2 regions of the Kitasatospora sp. NPDC059795 genome follow, and region 2 is predicted to be linked to the other one. Evidence: predicted binding sites of a transcription regulator. Region 2 holds the regulator's gene; the other holds the start of a gene.
The links. The regulator HrcA, encoded in region 2, represses chaperone genes, less so after heat shock. The targets are predictions, from matches to a motif close to TTNGCACTCNGNNNNNCNGAGTGCNAA.

Region 1: a site for HrcA is predicted at 3,130-3,156, ahead of groL (chaperonin GroEL). Genes of this name have one in related genera too.

What each region holds. Positions count from the first base shown of each region.
Region 1 covers NZ_JBHWID010000019.1:71,609-81,915, forward strand. The annotation lists gene ACFV4P_RS30610 (glucosyl-3-phosphoglycerate synthase) at 1-335, opposite strand, end outside; SAM riboswitch class I at 475-603, shown strand; gene thrC (threonine synthase) at 621-1,901, shown strand; gene ACFV4P_RS30620 (MoaD/ThiS family protein) at 1,931-2,209, shown strand; gene ACFV4P_RS30625 (cold-shock protein) at 2,783-2,989, shown strand; gene groL (chaperonin GroEL) at 3,311-4,933, shown strand; gene ACFV4P_RS30635 (hypothetical protein) at 5,025-5,384, shown strand; gene ACFV4P_RS30640 (hypothetical protein) at 5,403-6,032, opposite strand; gene ACFV4P_RS30645 (ABC transporter ATP-binding protein) at 6,198-6,914, shown strand; gene ACFV4P_RS30650 (FtsX-like permease family protein) at 6,911-9,610, shown strand; gene ACFV4P_RS30655 (PadR family transcriptional regulator) at 9,636-9,980, shown strand; gene ACFV4P_RS30660 (hypothetical protein) at 9,977-10,307, shown strand, end outside.
Region 2 covers NZ_JBHWID010000004.1:38,833-49,139, reverse strand. The annotation lists gene ACFV4P_RS09780 (PDZ domain-containing protein) at 1-1,996, opposite strand, end outside; gene ACFV4P_RS09775 (16S rRNA (uracil(1498)-N(3))-methyltransferase) at 2,086-2,829, opposite strand; gene dnaJ (molecular chaperone DnaJ) at 2,932-4,071, opposite strand; gene hrcA (heat-inducible transcriptional repressor HrcA) at 4,141-5,214, opposite strand; gene htpX (zinc metalloprotease HtpX) at 5,487-6,410, shown strand; gene ACFV4P_RS09755 (hypothetical protein) at 6,446-7,033, shown strand; gene ACFV4P_RS09750 (DUF3097 domain-containing protein) at 7,124-7,957, shown strand; gene ACFV4P_RS09745 (hypothetical protein) at 7,964-8,632, opposite strand; gene ACFV4P_RS09740 (RNA polymerase sigma factor) at 8,629-9,276, opposite strand; gene hemW (radical SAM family heme chaperone HemW) at 9,465-10,307, opposite strand, start outside.

The DNA of each region.
Region 1 (10,307 bases), on a different contig from region 2:
GGCAGCCGGGGCAGGATGGCGTCCCGGTGGACCACCCGGGCGCCGGCGGCGGCCGCGGCGGCGGCGGTGCCGTCCACCGAGCCGGAGTCGACCACCAGGAGTTCGTCGACCAGCGGGACGCGTTCCATCAGCTCGGTGCGGATCGCGGTGACGATCTCGCCGACGGTGGGCTCCTCGTCGAGGGCGGGCAGCACCACGCTGACGGTGCCCGCCGGGCCGGCGGCGCGCTTGGCGGCGAGCAGCCGGTCGAGCGGTCGGTCGGCGGCCGCCCAGGACCGGCGGCGCAGCCAGTCGGCCACTTCCGGCAGGACCCCGGGCTCGGGCTGCTCGGGCAAGATCTCGCTCCCTGTCTCGGTCCGTCTCGGGTGTCGGACGGTGGGGTTGGACGGCACGGGCCTTCGGTTACAGTCTTCGTACTGCGGTCGGACCTTCGCACGTCGGGGTCGCTCGCAGCGTACGACCACAACTTCACAGAGCTCATCCAGAGGGACTGAGGGAACGGCCCGTCGAAGTCCCGGCAACCCTCCCGCGCGGCCTCGCAGGCCCGGCGGGACAGGTGCCAATTCCGTCCCGGGCGCGACCGCGACCCGGGGAAGATGAGGAGAAAGGGCCTCGCCACCATGGCTGTTGACACCCCCGCACCTGCCGCCGTCGACCTCGGTCCGGCCACCGCGCTGTCCTGTCGCGAGTGCGGCACCCGCTTCCCGCTCGGCCCGAGCTTCGCCTGCCTGGAGTGCTTCGGCCCGCTGGAGATCGCCTACGACTACGCGGGACACGACGCCGAGGAGCTGCGCAAGCGGATCGAGGCCGGCCCGGCGTCGATCTGGCGCTACGCCCCGCTGCTGCCCGTCCCCGCCGACGTCGCGGACAAGCCGAACCTGAACCCGGGCTGGACCCCGCTGGTGAAGGCCGACAACCTGGGCCGCGAGCTGGGCTTCACCGCGCAGCTGCACATCAAGGACGACTCCGGCAACCCCACCCACTCCTTCAAGGACCGGGTGGTGGCCTGCGCGATCGAGGCCGCCCGGGCGTTCGACTTCACCACGCTGTCCTGCTCCTCCACCGGCAACCTGGCGGGCGCGGTCGGCGCCGCCGCGGCCCGGGCCGGCTTCAAGTCCTGCGTGTTCATCCCGCACGACCTGGAGCAGGGCAAGGTCGTGATGGCCGGGGTGTACGGCGGCGAGCTGGTCGGCATCGACGGCAACTACGACGACGTGAACCGGTTCTGCTCGGAGCTGATCGGCGACCCGGCCGGCGAGGGCTGGGGCTTCGTCAACGTCAACCTGCGCCCGTACTACGGCGAGGGCTCCAAGACCCTGGCGTTCGAGATCTGCGAGCAGCTCGGCTGGCGGCTGCCCGAGCAGATCGTCATCCCGATCGCCTCCGGCTCCCAGCTGACCAAGATCGACAAGGGCCTGCAGGAGCTGATCAAGCTCGGCCTGGTCGAGGACCGCCCGTACAAGATCTTCGGCGCCCAGGCCGAGGGCTGCTCCCCGGTCTCCGCCGCCTTCAAGGCCGGCCGCGACGTGATCAAGCCGGTCAAGCCGGACACCATCGCCAAGTCGCTGGCGATCGGCAACCCGGCCGACGGCCCGTACGTGCTCGACATCGCCCGCCGCACCGGCGGCGCCGTCGAGGACGTCACGGACGCCGAGGTGGTCGAGGCGATCCGGCTGCTGGCCCGTACCGAGGGCATCTTCGCGGAGACGGCCGGCGGCGTCACCGTCGGCGTGCTGAAGAAGCTGGTCGAGACCGGGCAGCTCGACCCGAGCAAGGAGACCGTCGCGATCAACACCGGCGACGGCCTGAAGACCCTCGACGCGGTCGCCGACTCCGGCATGACCGCCGTGATCCGCCCGACGCTGGAGTCCTTCCGCGCCGCCGGCCTCGCCTCCGCCTGATCCCCCACGTCTTCCGAGGAGCACCCCCCATGAGCGCCACCGTCCGCATCCCCACCATCCTCCGCACCTACACCGGCGGCGCCGCCGAGGTGACCGCCGAGGGCGCCACCCTGGCCGCCGTCGTCGCGGACCTGGAGGCCAACCACGCGGGCATCGCGGCCCGCCTGCTGGACGACACCGGCAAGCTGCGCCGCTTCGTCAACGTGTACGTCAACGACGACGACGTGCGCTTCGCGGAGGGCCTGGAGACCGAGATCAAGGACGGCGCCTCGGTGTCGATCATTCCGGCGGTGGCCGGCGGCTGCTGACGCCGCCCCGTGCATTCGCCCTGCCGCCGTCAGGCCTCGGAATTCGATTTCCGAGCCGCCTGGCGGCGGCTTCGCGCACTGTGCCCGCCACCTGTTCCCGGATGCGGGCAGCCGTGATTACGGACCGGCGGGTCGCGGGAATTCCCGGACCCCCGGGGGAGTAGAGTGCCGGGGAAGCCGTTCCCCTCCACGGCCCGTTCCAATCCTCGTTTTTCCCCGCACCGCACCTCGCGCCGGCCCCGCCCCGTCCCGCGCTTCGAGACATGCGCCGGACCGTTCACCGCCCCATCTGTAAGGCCGCCGTCAGAATTCTTCCGGCGATTTGCGGTGACACGTCCGTTATGCCCGGTGGCAATTGTCGCGCCGCATACCTTTCGCCCCGTCATATCCCCTGCGGGGCAAGGACTTTCCGCGAAATTAGGGCCTGTTGCAGAGGGCGCATATCCGGATACATTCAGCCGCGACAGAGGCTGCGCCGTACGGGGGGGATCCCCACAAGGCCGGTCTTCCAGACCTCCGGGTCCGCGTCCCGCGGATCTCTGAAGGGCCAGCACAGCACAAGGGGAGTTCGGAATGGCTCAGGGCACCGTCAAGTGGTTCAACGCCGAGAAGGGCTACGGCTTCATCGCGGTCGACGGTGGAGCGGACGTGTTCGTCCACTACAGCGCGATCCAGATGGACGGCTACCGCACCCTGGAAGAGGGCCAGCGGGTCGAGTTCGAGATCTCGCAGGGTCAGAAGGGTCCGCAGGCCGACATGGTCCGCGCCGCCGGCGCCTGACGGCCCCGGCAGACCGCACACACCACAGATCCGACCGGCAGGTCCGGCCCCGGCGCGACGCGTCCGGGGTCGGGCCTGTCGGCGTTCTCCGGCCCGGCCTGCGGGTTTCCCCGAAGGGGTGTCGGAGGGTGCCGAATGGGCTTGCACTCGACACCCCCGAGTGCTAATCATTGGCGTTAGCACTCACAGCGTGAGAGTGACAACGGACCGGGCCGGTGAGGCCCCGGAAGCGGTAGGGGACGAGACCCCCGCTCTCCTGGGCCGTCCGTCGCGGGCACCCCTGGTCCGAGCAGTCGACCGTGTCCCGGAGGACCACTTCTAATGGCCAAGATCATCGCCTTTGACGAGGAAGCCCGCCGCGGCCTTGAGCGTGGCATGAACCAGCTTGCCGACGCCGTGAAGGTCACGCTCGGCCCCAAGGGTCGCAACGTCGTTCTGGAGAAGAAGTGGGGCGCCCCCACCATCACCAACGACGGTGTCTCCATCGCCAAGGAGATCGAGCTCGAGGACCCGTACGAGAAGATCGGCGCGGAGCTCGTCAAGGAGGTCGCCAAGAAGACCGACGACGTCGCGGGTGACGGCACCACCACCGCCACCGTGCTCGCCCAGGCGCTCGTCCGCGAGGGTCTGCGCAACGTCGCCGCCGGCGCCAACCCGATGGCCCTGAAGCGCGGCATCGAGAAGGCCGTCGTCGCCGTCTCCGACCAGCTGCTGGCGCAGGCCAAGGACGTGGAGACCAAGGAGCAGATCGCCTCCACCGCCTCCATCTCCGCCGCCGACACCCAGATCGGCGAGCTCATCGCCGAGGCCATGGACAAGGTCGGCAAGGAAGGCGTCATCACCGTCGAGGAGAGCAACACCTTCGGCCTGGAGCTCGAGCTCACCGAGGGCATGCGCTTCGACAAGGGCTACATCTCCGCCTACTTCGCCACCGACCTGGAGCGCATGGAGGCGAGCTTCGAGGACCCGTACATCCTCATCGCCAACTCCAAGATCTCCTCGGTCAAGGACCTGCTCCCGCTGCTGGAGAAGGTCATGCAGAGCGGCAAGCCGCTCGTCATCATCGCCGAGGACGTCGAGGGCGAGGCCCTGTCGACCCTGGTCGTGAACAAGATCCGCGGCACCTTCAAGTCCGTCGCCGTCAAGGCCCCGGGCTTCGGCGACCGCCGCAAGGCCATGCTCGGCGACATCGCCATCCTGACCGGCGGCACCGTGATCTCCGAGGAGGTCGGCCTCAAGCTCGAGAACGCCGGCGTGGACCTGCTGGGCACCGCCCGCAAGGTCGTCATCACCAAGGACGAGACCACCATCGTCGACGGCGGCGGCGACAGCGACCAGGTTGCCGGTCGCGTCAACCAGATCCGCGCCGAGATCGAGAACTCCGACTCGGACTACGACCGCGAGAAGCTCCAGGAGCGCCTCGCCAAGCTGGCCGGCGGCGTGGCCGTCATCAAGGCCGGCGCGGCCACCGAGGTCGAGCTCAAGGAGCGCAAGCACCGCATCGAGGACGCGGTGCGCAACGCCAAGGCCGCCGTCGAGGAGGGCATCGTCGCCGGTGGCGGCGTCGCCCTGCTGCAGGCCGGTGTCGCGTTCGACAAGCTGGAGCTGGAGGGCGACGAGGCCACTGGTGCCAACATCGTCCGCGTGGCCCTGGAGGCCCCGATCAAGCAGATCGCCACCAACGCCGGCCTTGAGGGCGGCGTCGTGGTCGAGAAGGTCCGCAACCTGCCCGCCGGCCACGGCCTGAACGCCGCGACCAACGAGTACGTCGACCTGATCGCCTCCGGCATCATCGACCCCGCCAAGGTCACCCGCTCCGCCCTGCAGAACGCCGCCTCCATCGCGGCGCTGTTCCTCACCACCGAGGCCGTCATCGCCGACAAGCCGGAGAAGGCCGCTGCGGCCGCCGGCGGCGGCATGCCGGGCGGTGACATGGACTTCTGATCCGGCCCTTCGGACGGATCTGTCGTTCTCACGCTGAGGGCGGTCTCCTTCGGGAGGCCGCCCTTGCGGCGTTCTTTGGGACAATGGGCGGATGGCCAGCCCCCAGATCGAAACCGCCCTGCACAACGCGCGTGCGCTGATCCTCGCCGACCTCACCGCGAGGGACGTCGCCGATGCCGCGATCGTCTCGCTGGTCGAGGACGCCGTCACCCACCGGCGGTGGTGGCTCGAACAGTGGCCGGACGGCTGTGAGTTCGTGCTCGGGCTGATCGCGCAGGACGTGCAGGACGCGCTGCTGGAGTCGTACGGGCGGTGGCCGCTCTGTTCCGCTTGCGCGGCGGAGGACGGCGACCCGCACGCGCTCGGCGTGGAGCCGGAGTTGGGGGCGGATCCGCACTGGGTGTGCGGCAAGAAGGGGTTGGTCGTCGCGGCGGTGGGGGAGCTCGGCTGAGCCCTGGTTGGGCTCTCCCTATGGTGCCAAGTCCCTGAGCTCGGCCTGCATGTTGGCGCGCGCCTGGGCGTCGTAGCGGTCGTGGGCCTCGGGGGTGCGGTAGAGGGCGGGGAGGGCGAGGAGGTGGTGGAGGATCGCGGTGCGGCCCTCGCGGAAGGCGTCCGGGGGGACGAAGGAGTATTCGTCGCGGACGGCGGCGGTGTAGGCCGCGTAGCGGTCGGGGGACGAGCCGAGGACGGCGAGGTCGGCATCGCAGAGGACTTCGCCGTTGCGGTCGCCGGGCGCGGGGTGGTGGGTGGCGGTGAGGCGGACCAGGCGGGCGACCTCGTGGACCACGGGTTCGGGGAGGCCCGCCTCGCGGAGGGCGCGGCAGGCGAGCGCGGCGCTGCGTTCCTCGTTCTCGGAGCGGTCGGGCCGGTAGACGGCGTCGTGGAACCAGGCGGCCAGCCGGACGGCGTCGGGGTGGTCGGCGTGGTCGGCGAGTTCGTCGATCCGGTCGAGGACGGCCCGCAGGTGGTCGGTGGTGTGGTAGCGGCGCTGCGGTTCGGCCCAGCGGGCGAGCAGGTCGCGGGCGTAGGGCTCCGGGTCGACGGTGGCGCCGCAGCGGGTGAGCAGGGCGTGCCAGCGCTCGGGCAGCGATGCGGTCATGACGGTCATTCTGCTCCCTGCCGTCGTCGTGGTGGCGTGGTCCGTCCGCGGATGTGACCCAGACTATATGTAGTTCACCTACTTATGCCGCAGACTTGAGTAGTCGTCGCGCGGAGGCTATACATACTCGGTATGCAAGACGTTCCGCTGTTCCGAGGGGGATCCATGACCGGATCGAGCGCGCAGGCCGTGCTGCGCCTGGAAGGTGTCGGCCGGGTGCACGGCCGGGGCGAGGCCGAGGTGCACGCCCTGCACCCGATCGACCTGGAGGTGCGGGCCGGGGAGTTCCTGGCCGTGATGGGGCCGTCCGGCTCCGGGAAGTCCACGCTGCTGGCGCTGGCCGGCGGCCTGGACCGCCCGTCGGTCGGCCGGGTGCTGGTCGAGGGCACCCCGTTGGAGGGGCTGAGCCGGGCGAAGCTCGCCGATGTGCGGCGTCGCTCGGTCGGCTACGTGTTCCAGTCGTACAACCTGATCCCGGCGCTGACGGCGGCGGAGAACATCGCGCTGCCGAGGGAGTTGGACGGTGTCTCGGCCCGCACCGCGCGGGCGGAGGCGCTCGCCGCGCTGGAGGAGCTGGGGATCGCCCAGCTCGCCGACCGGTTCCCGGAGGACATGTCCGGCGGCCAGCAGCAGCGGGTCGCGATCGGCCGGGCGCTGGCGGGCGAGCGGAGGCTGGTGCTGGCCGACGAGCCGACCGGCGCGCTCGACTCGGCCACCGGCGAGGCCGTCCTGCAGGTGCTGCGTTCGCGGTGCGACGCCGGCGCCGCCGCGGTGATGGTCACCCACGACCCCGCGCACGCGGCGTGGGCGGACCGGGTGGTGTTCCTCCGGGACGGCCGGTTCCTCCGTGAGGCGGCGCAGCGCGCCGGGGCCGAGCGATGAGCGCCTGGCGGGCGGTGCTGCGGATGGCGCGCCGCGACGCCCTGCGGGCCAAGGGCCGCAGCGCCCTGGTGGTCGCGATGATCGCGCTGCCGGTGCTCGGCGCGACCGGCGTGGACGTGGTGCACCGCAGCGGACAGCTCACCGCCGCCGAGCGCTCCGACCGGCTGATGGGCCGGGCGGACGCGCTGATCGGCGCCTACGACCCGGGCCGCAGCATCGAGCAGTCGGTGTTCCCGGCCGACGGCGTCCGCACCCTGCCGCAGCGCCAGGACAGCCTGACGCCCGAGCAGAAGCGCGGCGCGAGCACCGAACCGGTCGTGCTGCTCGGCGAGTTGCTCCCGCAGGGCAGCACCCTGACGCCGGCCCGCACCGGCCCGGTCGCGGCCGTGCAGACCCGCGACGGCCTGGCCCCCGTCGACACCTTCGAGGCCGACCTGAGCGGCGACCTCTGGAAGGGTCGCCTGAACCTGGTCTCCGGCCGCGCCCCCGCCGCCGGCCACGAGGCCGCCGCCACCAAGGCGTTCCTCGCCGGCACCGGCCTGCGGATCGGCGACACCGTCACCGTCCGCGGCCTGGAGTCCACCCCGTTCACGCTGACCGGCACCGTGGAGCACCCCGACGACCTGAACAAGTCCGAACTGGTCGCTCGCCCCGGCGAGTTGTACCAGCAGCTGGACGCCGCCCAGGTCACCGCCGGGCTCGCCCCGCAGAGCCCGAGCGCCGAGCAGGCCGCCGCCAAGAAGGACGCCTGGCTGGTCCAGCTGCCCGCCGGCGCGCAGCTCGGCTGGGACAAGGTCCGCGAACTCAACCGCCACGGCTACACCCTGGCCGGCCGTCAGGTCGCCGCCCACCCGCCGGCCGACGCGCCGGCCGTGGCGGAGGCCATCGGCAGCGAGGACGCCCGTGAGCGCAGGATGATGACGGTCGCCACCACCGCCGCGATGGCGCTGCTGGAGGTCGCCCTGCTGGCCGGCCCGGCCTTCGCGGTCGGCGCCCGGCGGGCCCGCCGCCAACTCGCCCTGCTCGGCGCGGCCGGCGGCCGCCCCGGACACGTCCGGGCCGTGGTGCTCGGCGGCGGCCTGGTGCTCGGCGCGGCCGGCGCGGCCCTCGGCGCGGTGCTGGGCGCCGGCCTGGTCGCCGTGCTGCGCACCCGGATCGAGGAGTGGGGCGGCAGCCGGTTCGGCGAGTTCACCCTGCGTCCGACCGACCTGCTGGCGATTGCCGCCGTCGGCACCGTCACCGCCCTGCTGGCGGCCCTGCTGCCCGCGCTGCAGGCCGGGCGCCGCGAGGTGCTGGACGGCCTGACCGACCGCGACCCGGTGCGCCGCTCCGCCCGCTGGGCGCCGGTGCTCGGCGTGGTGATCGTGCTGGCCGGCGTCGGCCTCGCGCTGTACGGCGCGGTGGCCGCCCCGACCGGCGCGATGCCGGTGCTGGCCGGCCTCACCACCCGCACCCTGTCGGTGCTGGGCGGCGCGATGCTCGCCGAACTCGGCCTGCTGCTGTTCACCCCGGCGCTGCTGGCCCTGCTCGGCCGGCTCGCCCGCCTGCTGCCGGTCGGCCCGCGGCTCGCGCTGCGCGACACCGCCCGGCACCGCTCCCGCACCGGCCCCGCCGTCGCGGCCGTGCTCGCCGCCGTCGCCGGAGCCGTCGCGGTCGGCGTGCACACCGCCGGCGCCGAGGCCCAGGACCGCGCCTCCTACCGGCTGGAGCAGCCCGTCGGCGCCGTCAGGCTCACCCTGCACGGCGACGCCGACACCATGCCCCAGCTGCGCACCGCCATCGTCCAGGACATCCCGGACCTCGGGGAGCGCGCCGACCTCTACGAGGCGCAGTACGTGTTCTGCGAGGGCTGCCTGGACGTGGTGTACGCGGAGGGCGGGCCGCGCTACGGCCAGACCGACGCCAAGCCGGTCGTGGTCGGCGACGCCGCGGCGCTGCACAACCTGCTGGCGCTGCGCGACCGCGACGCCGAGGCCGCGCTGCTCTCCGGGAAGGCCGTGGTCACCGACCCGTCCTACCTGCACGACGGCAAGGCCGTGCTGCGGATGCGGGGCGTCAACATGGAGCCCAAGCAGGTCACCGTCGACGCCGTCCTGGTCGCCCGCCCCGGGGCGCAGCGCTACACGCCGGTGGTGATCGCGCCCGACACGATCCGCGGGCTCGGCCTGAAGGTCGAGCCGACCGGGGCGATCTGGCTGCCCGGCACCCCGGTCGCCGACAAGGCCGAGCAGCGGGCCGCCGCCACCGTCGCCCGGCTCGCCCCGCGCTCCGAGTTCGGGGTGGAGCGAGGCTTCCGGGCCAAGGACAGCGTGGTGCAGGTCGCGCTCAGCGGCTTCGCCGCCCTGGTGGTGCTCGGCGCGGCCGTGGTCTCCACCGCGCTGGCCGCCGCCGACGCCCGCCGCGAACGCGCCCTGCTGTCCGCGATCGGCGCCCGGCCCCGTACCCGGCGCACCGTCGCCGGCCTCCAGGCCGGACTGATCGCGCTGCTCGGCGGCGTGCTCGGCACCGTCGGCGGCTTCGTCCCCGCGTACGCCCTGCTGCGCTCCCGGGTGTCCGGGATGATGGGCGCGCCCACCGTGCTCAACCCCGCCGACGTCCCGTGGACCACCATCGCGCTGCTCGCCCTGGTGCTGCCGGTGGTGGCCGGCCTGCTCGGCGCGCTGCGCCGGGACGACCCCGCAGGATGGCGCGGATAGGCAGGTCGGCGATATATGTAGTCGTATGACTGAACGCGCCATGCAGGAACCCACCCTGCTGCTGCTCACCGCCCTCGCGGACGCCCCCCGGCACGGATACGCGTTGATCCAGGAGATCGACGCGATCTCCGGGGGGCGGGTGAAGCTCCGCACCGGAACCCTGTACGGCGCACTCGACCGGCTGCTCCAGCAGGGCCTGATCGAGGTCGCCGCCGAGGAGATCGTGGACGGCCGGGCCCGCCGCACCTACGCCCTCACCGACACCGGCCGGGGCATCCTGGCCACCGAGGCCGAACGGCTGCGCACCGTCGCCGCCGAGGCGCAGCGCCGCCTCGGCGGCGCCGTCCGTCCCCGGGGAGCGACCGCATGAGCATGGCCCTGCGCACCGCCCTCGCGCTCTACCCCGCCCACTACCGCCGCGACCGGGGCGCCGAACTCGCCGAGGTGTTCGCCGACACCACCGCCGGCTCCGGCCGCCTCGCCACCGCCCGCGAGGCCCTCGACCTCGCCGCGTACGGCCTGCGGCTGCGCACCGGCCTGACCGAGACCGCGCTGGTCGGCCGCCTGCTGGCCGCCGCTGCCCCCCTGCTGGTCGGCGCCCTGCTCGGCCTCGCCGTGCTGCCCGGCGTCGGCGACTGGCGGGAGTACCGGATCGCTCGCGCCGCCCGCTCCGGGACCGACCTGCCGTGGCCCCAAC
Region 2 (10,307 bases):
CGACCGCGGCGTCCTCGCTGTCGTCGGCCTTCTGGTCGGCGGGGACGATCCGCAGGCTGCCGTCCTCCAGCACCGCCAGCCGCGCGCCGTCGCCGGACACCGCGAACGTGTCGACGCCGGTGAGCAGTTCCTCCACCCGGCGCTTCTTCAGGTCGTAGCGCTCCAGCGCCGTCCCGGCCGGGCTGTCGCCCAACGAGGCGGCGCTGTCGCCGAGTTCACCGCTGAACGGGATCCGGCCCCACAGCACGCCGTCCTTCGCGGCCCGCAGCGCCCCGAACCGGCCAGCCGCCACCGGGAACGCCACGATCCGGTCCGCCAGACCCTCCAGGTCGACCTTGGTGGTCGGCGCCGCGGACTCGCCCTTGTCGCCGTCCTTGGCGTCGTCCTCCTCGCCGCCCACCGGCCGCCCGGCCCGCTGCGGCCCGAACGGCGACGGGGTGTCGGCGGCCAGCGTCAGCAGGTGCGGACGGGTGCCGCCGGGGAACGACAGGTCGAAGACGTGCTCGTCGTACACCGGGTCGAAGGTGCGCACCGACAGGAACGCCAGGTGCTTGCCGTCCGAGGTGAAAGCCGGCGAGTAGTCGTGGAAACGCTGCGGGGTGGCCTCGCTGACGGTCCGCGAGGTGAGGTCCGCCAGCATGATCTGCCGCAGCGACCACGGGCCGAGCACCGGCTGCGACCAGGCCAGCCAGCCCGAGTCCGGGCTGAACACCGGCCCGCTGACCTCGCCCTCGCCGCTGCGCGCCAGCTCGTGCACGGCGCCGTCGCTGAGCGCCACCAGCAGCAGCCGGCCGTCGTGCGAGGCCACCGCGAGCTGCCGGCCGTCCGGCGAGACGGTCAGCGACAGCACCCGGCCCAGTTGCCCGGCCGCCAGCCGGCGCCGCTCCGCGCCCAGCACCGACGGCGCGTACTCGATCGCGTCGTCACCCTCGGCGTCCGTCACCCACACCGCGCCCTGCGTGCCGTCCTCGCCCGGGACGACCCGCGCCAGCCGGCTGCGCACGCCCGGCGTCTCGTCCAGCACCCGGGACGGACCCTCCCGGTGCGTCACCCAGTGCACGGTGCCGCGCACCACCACGGCCGCGGCCCGGCCGGTGCGGTCCACCGCTGCGGACTCCACCTGCCCGTCCGCCCGGGTCGGGTGCGGCCGGCGGCCGCTGCGCGGGCCGGCCAGGTCGATCTCCAGCCGGCGCGGCTCGGCGCCGTCCAGATCGTCCAGCAGCCACAGGTCGCCCGCGCTCTGCCAGATCACCCGGGTGCCGTCGGTGGACGCCTGCCGGGCGTAGAACCCGGAGTCCGCCGGGCCGTGCGCCCGCAGGTCGCTGCCGTCCGGCAGGCTCGAATACAACCGGCCGGTGCCCTCGTGGTCGGACAGGAACGCCACCCGGTCACCCACCCAGAGCGGGCACTCCAACTGGCCGTCCAGCTCCGCGTGCAGCCGCTCGAACTCGGCCGCACCGATCCACAACTTGCCCGCCCGGCCGCCCCGGTAGCGCTTCCAGTGCGCAGCCTCCCGGTTGTGCGTGCCCAGCAGCACCCGCCCACCGGCGGCCCCCGGCGGCACCGGCTCGAACGCCAGCGCCCCGATCGGCCCGTACGGCAGCCGCTCCGGCTCGCCGCCGTCCAGCGGCACCGCGAACGCCCACGTCCGACGGATCGTCTCCTGCCCCGCCGTGGTGATCGCCAACGGCCTGCCGTCGGCACTCCACCCCACCAGCGCCGTGTACGGGCTCCCCCAGTACGTCAGCCGCCGCGCCTCGCCACCGGCCGCCGGCGCGACATGCACCTCCGGCGCGCCGTCCCGGTGCGACGTCCAGGCCACCGTCCGCCCGTCCGGCGAGAACCGCACGGCGCCGACCGGCACCTGATCCGCCGTCAACCGCCAGGCCCGCCCGCCCTCGACGGGAGCCAGCCAGACATCGTCCTCGGCAACGAAAGCGACAACGTCGCCATGAAGATGGGGGTGGCGCAGGTACCCGCGCGTCGAATCGGTCACCCGGCCACACTAGAACGGGCACAAAGTCTGCGGGAGCGAATAACCACAAGGCCGCAAAACCGGGGGCTCGTGGGGCACCGCTCGGATCCTTACCCCCAGCGCCCCGTGCGCCCCAGCAGCAGCGCCCCCGCCGCGACCCCCGCCGTGGAGGTGCGCAGGACGGACGCCCCGAGTCGGTAAGGCTTCGCCCCCGCCTCGGCGAACGCCGCGATCTCCTCCGGGGAGACGCCGCCTTCCGGCCCGACGATCAGCACGATCTCGCCGGAGGCCGGGAGCTCCGCCGTAGCCAGCGGCAGCGAACCTTCCTCGTGCAGGACAGCGGCGAAGGAAGCCCTGGACACCAGCGGAAGCAGCTGCCGCGTCGTCATCAGGTCGTGCACCTCGGGGAAGCGCAGCCGTCGCGCCTGCTTGCCGGCCTCCTTCGCGGTGGCCCGCCACTTGGCGAGCGCCTTCGCGCCGCGCTCGCCCTTCCACTGGGTGATGCACCGGGAGGCCGCCCACGGCACCACCGCGTCGATGCCGACCTCCGTCATCGTCTCGACGGCGAGTTCGCCGCGGTCGCCCTTGGGCAGCGCCTGGACGACGGTGATCCGGGGCGCCGGCGCAGCCTCCTCGCGGACGGCGGCCACCAGCACGTCCAGCGCGTCCTTGCCGTGCACTGCCGCGACGGTCCCGTCCGCGCCGCGGCCGCGTCCGTCGGCGAGGGTGACGGCCTCGCCGGGCTCCAGGCGCTTGACTGCGGCGGCGTGCCGCCCTTCGGGGCCGTCGAGGCGGACGGTGGCGCCGGGGGCGGCGCCCGTCAGGTCGTCGACGACGAACACCGGTGCGGTCATCGGAACAGGAACCCTCTCACCGAGCAGACAACGGAACGGACAACAAAAAACCCGGACCGGAAGCGGTGGCGTGCACCGCTCCCGGCCCGGAAGGAACAGGTCTCACCGGCCGTTGAAGGCGTCCTTCAGCCGGGAGAACAGGCCCTGCTGGCCCGGTGCGAACTGGCCGGACGGCCGCTCCTCGCCGCGGAGCATGGCGATCCGACGCAGCAGTTCCTCCTGCTCCGGGTCGAGCTTGGTGGGCGTCTGCACCTCGACATGCACTATCAGGTCGCCCCGGCCGCCGCCGCGCAGGTGGGTGATGCCGCGGCCGTGCAGCGGGATCGACTGGCCGGACTGGGTGCCGGGCCGGATGTCGACCTCTTCCAGGCCGTCCAGGGTCTGCAGCGGCACCTGGGTGCCGAGCGCGGCGGCCGTCATCGGGATGGTGACCGTGCAGTGCAGGTCGTCGCCGCGGCGCTGGAAGACGTTGTGGCTGGTCTCGGCGATCTCGACGTAGAGGTCACCGGCGGGACCGCCGCCGGGGCCGACCTCGCCCTCGCCGGCCAGCTGGATCCGGGTGCCGTTGTCGACACCGGCGGGGATCTTGACGGTGAGGGTGCGGCGGGCCCGGACCCGGCCGTCGCCCGCGCACTCGGGGCACGGGGTCGGGACGACGGTGCCGAAGCCCTGGCACTGCGGGCAGGGGCGGGAGGTCATGACCTGGCCCAGGAAGGACCGGGTGACCTGGGAGACCTCGCCCTTGCCGCGACACATGTCACAGGTCTGCGCGGAGGTGCCGGGCGCCGCGCCCTCGCCGCTGCAGGTGGTGCAGGTGACGGCGGTGTCGACCTGGAGTTCCTTGGTGGTGCCGAACGCGGCCTCCTCCAGGGTGATCTCCAGTCGGATCATCGCGTCCTGGCCGCGGCGGGTGCGCGAACGCGGGCCGCGCTGGCCGGTCGCGGCGCCGAAGAAGGCGTCCATGATGTCCGAGAAGCCGAACCCGGCCGCCCCTGCGCCGAAACCGCCCGCGCCGCCGCCGTTGGGCGACAGCGGGTCGCCGCCGAGGTCGTAGACCTGACGCTTCTGCGGATCGGAGAGCACCTCGTAGGCGGCGTTGATCTCCTTGAACCGCTCCTGCGTCTTCGGGTCCGGGTTGACGTCCGGGTGCAGTTCACGGGCGAGGCGCCGAAACGCCTTCTTGATCTCGTCCTGCCCCGCGTCGCGTCGGACGCCGAGTACCGCGTAGTAGTCCGTGGCCACCAAATGCTCCGGTTTGTTCCGCCTCTAGAAGTGCTTGCGAGAGCTGCGTGAGGGCCTCACGCAGCTTTGCTATGACTCGGCCAGGATCTGGCCGACGTACCGTGCCACCGCACGCACCGCCCCCATTGTGCCCGGGTAATCCATCCGGGTCGGACCGATCACACCCAGCTTTGCCACGCTCTGGTCGCCCGAACCGTAACCGACGGAGACCACCGACGTGGAATTCAGGCCTTCGTAGGCGTTCTCGTGACCGATCCGGACCGTCATCGCGGAGTCGCCGGTCTCACCCAGCAGGCGCAGCAGCACCACCTGCTCCTCCAGTGCCTCCAGCACCGGACGGATGGAGAGCGGGAAATCGTGGTTGAAACGGGTCAGGTTGGCGGTGCCCGCCAGCATGATCCGTTCCTCGTTCTGTTCGGCGAGCGTTTCGAACAGGACGGCCAGCACGGTGCTGACGGCGGACCGGTCGGCCGGTTCGAAGCCGGCCGGCAGGTCCTCCAGGACGGTCGGCACCTCGGGCAGCCGACAGCCGCCCGCCATGCCGTTCAGCCTGGCCCGCAGGTCTCCCAGCAGGGCCTCGCCGACCGGGCCCGGACAGTCCACCATCCGCTGCTCGACCCGGCCGGTGTTGGTGATCAGCACCAGCATCAGCTTGGTCGGGGTGAGCGAGACGAGTTCGATGTGCCGCACCGTGGAGCGGGTCAGCGACGGGTACTGGACCACCGCGACCTGCCGGGTCAGCTGCGCCAGCAGCCGCACCGTGCGGGCCACCACGTCGTCCAGGTCGACCGCGCCCTCCAGGAAGTGCCGGATCGCCCGGCGCTCCGGGGCCGTCATCGGCTTCACCTCGGCGAGGCGGTCGACGAACAGCCGGTAGCCCTTGTCGGTGGGGATCCGGCCCGCACTGGTGTGCGGCTGGTGGATGAACCCGTCCTCCTCCAGCGCCGCCATGTCGTTGCGGACGGTGGCCGGCGACACACCCAGGTTGTGCCGTTCCACGAGGGCCTTGGAGCCGACCGGCTCCTCGGTGCCCACGTAGTCCTGGACGATCGCGCGCAGCACTGCCAGGCGGCGCTCGTCCAGCGGACGCACGGACGGGCGCGTGTCGAGCAGGCGGCCGTCGGGCTTGCCGTCGTCCGGCATGGGCACACACCTCCGTCGTCGTCCGTTGAACCGGTGGTCGATCCACTCTGGCACTCAACTGGGCAGAGTGCCAGAACCGTACTTGCCAGTGTACGGCCCGGGCCTGACGGCAGGAACGGTCCGCCCACGTGATCCTCGACCGAGATGGCGCGCCAACGGGTGACCGCGGGCCGACACGGCCGCATTCCCACCGAATTCCCACCGTTTCGGATGGTGCCTGTGGGCCCGGCCGGTGGCAGCATCGAAGACGAAGAGGCGAAGGAGGAGCAGCGATGTCGGCGTCACGACAGCACTCCCGGTTCACCCCCGACCGCGGTCTCACCGGTCGGATGGTCACCACCATGTTCTTGATCGGCCTGCTCTACGTCGGCTTCACCGGGCTGCTGATCGTGCTGCTGCGCGGCGCCTGGCCGCTGGTGGTGCTGATCTCCGGCGGCCTGTTCGTCGCGCAGTTCTGGTTCTCCGACAAGATCACCGAACGGGCGATGGGCGCCCACCCGGTCTCCCCCGAGGAGTTTCCGCAACTGCACGGCGCGGTGGACCGGCTCTGCGCGCTCGCCGACATGCCCAAGCCGCGAGTCGCGGTCGCCCACAACGACATGCCGAACGCCTTCGCCACCGGCCGCAACCCGGAGAACGCGGTGGTCTGCGTGACCACCGGCCTGCTGCGCCGACTGGAACCGGAGGAGCTGGAGGGCGTCCTCGCGCACGAGCTGTCGCACGTCGCGCACCGGGACGTGGCGGTGATGACGGTGGCCGGCTTCCTCGGCGTGCTGGCCGGCGCGATGACCCGGATCGCGCTGTACGGCGGAATGATGGGCGGCGGCAACCGGAACAACAACGACCCCAACGCCGCCATCGCGATGATCATCGTCCCGCTGGCCTCGATGGTGGTCTACGCGATCAGCTTCCTGCTCACCCGGCTGCTGTCCCGCTACCGCGAACTCGCCGCCGACCGGGCCGCCGCCCAGCTGACCGGACGGCCCAGCGCGCTGGCCTCCGCGCTCACCAAGGTGACCGGGCAGATCGCCGCCATCCCCACCGAGGACCTGCGCAAGGCCCAGCCGTACAACGCCTTCTACTTCGCGCCCGCACTGAGCGCCAAGGAGACCGCCGCGCAGCTGTTCTCCACCCACCCGTCGCTGGAGCAGCGCCTCGCGCAGCTGTCGAAGATCTCCTCCCAGCTCGGGCAGTGACCCGCTACCGACCTCTGAGACAAGGAGCACTCCGCGTGGGATTCCTGGACGCCCTGTTCGGCCGCAGCAAGCCCGTGAAGCCGGACCTCGACCAGCTGTTCGGCATCCCGTCCGCCGCGCTCACCCTGCAGGCCGCCACCGGCTTCCTCCCCACCGGCCTCGGCTCGGTGTGCTTCGCGGCCGTCGAGGGCGGCGCTTTCGCCGAGGTGCAGTCCCAGGTCCGGGCCCTGCTCGACGCGGACACCGAACGCGGCGGCACCCCCGTCGAAGCCTCCCGCGACGACTACGGCTACTCCTGGCTGCTCGCCCGCCACACCCCCGACGAACTCCCCGACCTGGTCAACGACCTGCACGCGGTCAACAGCGAGCTGGAGGCCAACGGCTTCGGCCCGCAGTTGCTCTGCTCGATCGTCGCCTTCCGCGACCCCGAGAGCCGCTCCCTGGGCCTGGTCTACCTGTACAAGCGCGGCACCTTCTACCCCATGTGCAAACTGCCCGGCCAGGAGAAGCGCGACAACCCCCTGGAGATCGAGATCTCCAACCTGCTCCGCAACGACCTGCGCATCGAGTCCGACCTCTCCCGCTGGTTCCCGGTCTGGGGCGCCCCGGGCCTGGACGACTGACCAGCCTCCTGACCTCCGGCCTCCCGACCTCCGGCCTTCCGGCTCCGACGGCTGACGGGCCGTCGGGGGCGGTTTCGTAGACTGCGGGGCATGCGCAGCAGGGAGTACGGACCGGATCTGACCCCGCCGTGGAAGCGGCAGCAGCCCGCGCCGGAGGTGGCGGCGGAGCGGGATCTGGTGGTGGAGGAGGCGGCGACCGGGTTCTGCGGGGCGGTGGTGCGGTGCGAGCGGACCGCGGAGGGGTTCACCGTCACGCTGGAGGACCGCTTCGGCAAGCACCGGGTGTTTCCGCTGGTGCCGCGCGGGTTCCTGCTGGAGGGGCGGGTGGTGACGCTGGTCCGGCCGTCCGCCCCGGCCCCGCAGCGCGGACCGGGGCGGACGGCGTCCGGGTCGATCGCGGTGCCCGGGGCGCGCGCCCGGGTGGCCCGCGAGTCGCGGATCTACGTCGAGGGCCGGCACGACGCCGAGCTGGTCGAACGGGTCTGGGGCGACGACCTGCGGATCGAGGGCGTGGTGGTCGAGTACCTGGAGGGCATGGACGACCTGCCCGCGATCGTCGCCGAGTTCGCCCCCGGCCCCGGCCGCCGACTGGGCGTGCTGGTCGACCACCTGCTGCCCGGCACCAAGGAGCACCGGATCGCCGCGCAGGTGACCGGCGACCACGTGCTGGTGGTCGGCCATCCGTACGTCGACATCTGGCAGGCCGTCAAGCCGGTCGGCCTCGGCTTCGCCGCCTGGCCCGAGGTGCCGCGCGGCGAGGTGTGGAAGGAAGGCATCTGTCGCCGCCTCGGCTGGCCGGTGGACACCCCCGCGGCCTGGAAGCGGATCCTCTCCTCGGTCGACGGCTGGAAGGACCTGGAGCCTGAACTGCTCGGCAGGGTCGAGGAGTTGATCGACTTCGTCACCCTGCCGGGCAGCGACTGACGACTGTCAGGACTTCGGGGAGGACCCGTCGCCCGAGCCGGTGGCCAGTGTGGACGACGGTGCGGTGGACGGCCCGGACGGAGCGACCTTCCCCCAGACGCCCGGCGGCACGCAGGACGGCACGGTGTCCACCGCCCTGACGCCGAAACTCGACACGGCCTGCCCGCCGATCGCGGTGTGCCCGCTGGTCAGCAGCACGGTGGAGCCGGCCGGCACCAGCTTGGGGTCGATCCGCACCGTGGAGGGCCCGTCGCCCGGCACCACCCGGGAGGGCTGCACCCCCGTCCCCACCGGGTACGGCAGTGGGCACTCCTCCGCGCTCCTGGCCTCCTCCATCCCGGCCGCCTTCACCCCGTACCGCTGCAGGGTGGCGACCATGCCGGGCAGGCCCGCCGGGTCGAACAGCTTCAGCGCGATGGTGCCGTCGGGCTCCTGAGTGACGGCGTACGCGGCGCTGCCGCCGTGCTCGCTGCTCAGGACGGCGGGCAGCACCAGCGCGGTGACGACGGCCGCCGCGCCGACCGCGACGGCGGCCAGCAGCGGGCGGCGGCGGCGCCCGCCCGGTCGGGCGGTGGACGCGGTGGCGGCGCCGCGCACGGCGGCGAGGGCGGTCAGCTCCTCGCCGAGCCGCTGCTCGAAGTGGCTGGTGGACGGGGTGCGGTCTGGACTGGTCACGAGGTCACCTCGATCATCGGGTCGGCAGGGGCGGTCGGGCGGGGCAGCAGCGGGCCGGGCCTCGGCAGGTCCTTGCGGGCGGGCTGTCGTTCGGCGCCGAGCTTGCGGCGGGCCCGGTGCAGGCGGACCCGGACGGTGGCCTGCGAGATGCACAGCGCCTGCGCGGCCTCGGCGGTGCTCAGGCCGTCCACGACGATCAGGTCGAGGACCTCGCGCAGTGGGGCGCTGAGCCCTGCGTGCTGCTGCGCGAGGTCGCGGACGGCGCGCTGGGCGTCGATCCGCTCCTCCAGGGCGAGGATGTCCTCCTCGTCGAGCAGCCGACGGCCGGACAGCCGGCCGATCGCCCGCCGCTCCCGGCTGTCGCCCCGCCAGTGCCCGGCGAGGACGTACCGGGCGATGCCGTACAGCCAGCCGCTCGCCGTCCCGCGCTCGGGCCGGTAGCTTCCGGCGGCCTCCAGCGCGGCGACGAAGATGTCCGCGGTGAGGTCGGCCGCCAGGTGCGGGTCGCTGACCCGGCGGGTGACGAAGTCGAGTATGGCGTTGACGTGTTGGCGGTAGAACGCGTCGAAGCCGTCCGGAGTGGTCAGCTCCGGCGGACGGTCCTCGGCGCGCGCCTCGTGGTGAGGGTGCTCACGGATACGCATGCGTCCCTCCTCGGTCGGGGGAACCCGGTCGGTCCCTTCACCAAGTAATTGGCCGCAGCCCACCGAGGCGTTTCACTCCTGCAGTCGCCCGATCGGGCGGTTTGGAATCGGTTTCCCCGGTGCACCCGACCGGGCCGCCGACCCGACCGACCCGACCGACCCGACCGACCCGCCGACCCGCCGACGCCTCAGTCGACCAGGTCGCGGACCACCGCGTCGGCCAGCAGCCGGCCGCGCAGGGTCAGCGCGGCCCGGCCGAGGGCGTACGGGCCGGACTCCAGCAGCCCGTCGGCGAGGGCCTGCTCGGCGGCCTTGCGGCCGGTGTCGGTGAGCAGGTCGAGCGGGCAGCCCTCGACCAGGCGCAGCTCCAGCAGGATCCGCTCGACCCGGCGGTCCTCGCCGGCCAGCACCTCGCGGCCGAGCGCGGGCGTGCGTCCCTCGGCGAGCGCCTGCGCGTACGCGGCCGGGTGCTTGGCGTTCCACCAGCGGACCCCGCCGACGTGGCTGTGCGCGCCCGGTCCGGCGCCCCACCAGTCGGCGCCCGTCCAGTACAGCTCGTTGTGGCGGCAGCGTCCCTCGGGCGTGGTGGCCCAGTTGGAGACCTCGTACCAGGAGTACCCGGCGGCGGCGAGCGCCTGCTCGGCGATCAGGTAGCGGTCGGCGTGCACGTCGTCGTCGATCATCGGCAGCTCGCCGCGGCGGACCCGGGCGGCCAGCCGGGTGCCGTCCTCGACGATCAGCGAGTACGCGGAGACGTGGTCCGGCCGGGCGCCGATCGCGGCGTCCAGCGAGGCCTGCCAGTCCTGGTCGGTCTCACCGGGGGTCCCGTAGATCAGGTCCAGGTTGACGTGGTCGAAGCCGGCCGCGCGGGCCTCGGCGACGCACGCCTCCGGGCGGCCCGGGGTGTGGTGGCGGTCCAGGATCTTGAGCACGTGCGGGCGGGCGCTCTGCATGCCGAAGGAGATCCGGTTGTAGCCGCCCTCGCGCAGCTCGGCCAGGTACGCCGGGTCCACGGACTCCGGGTTGGCCTC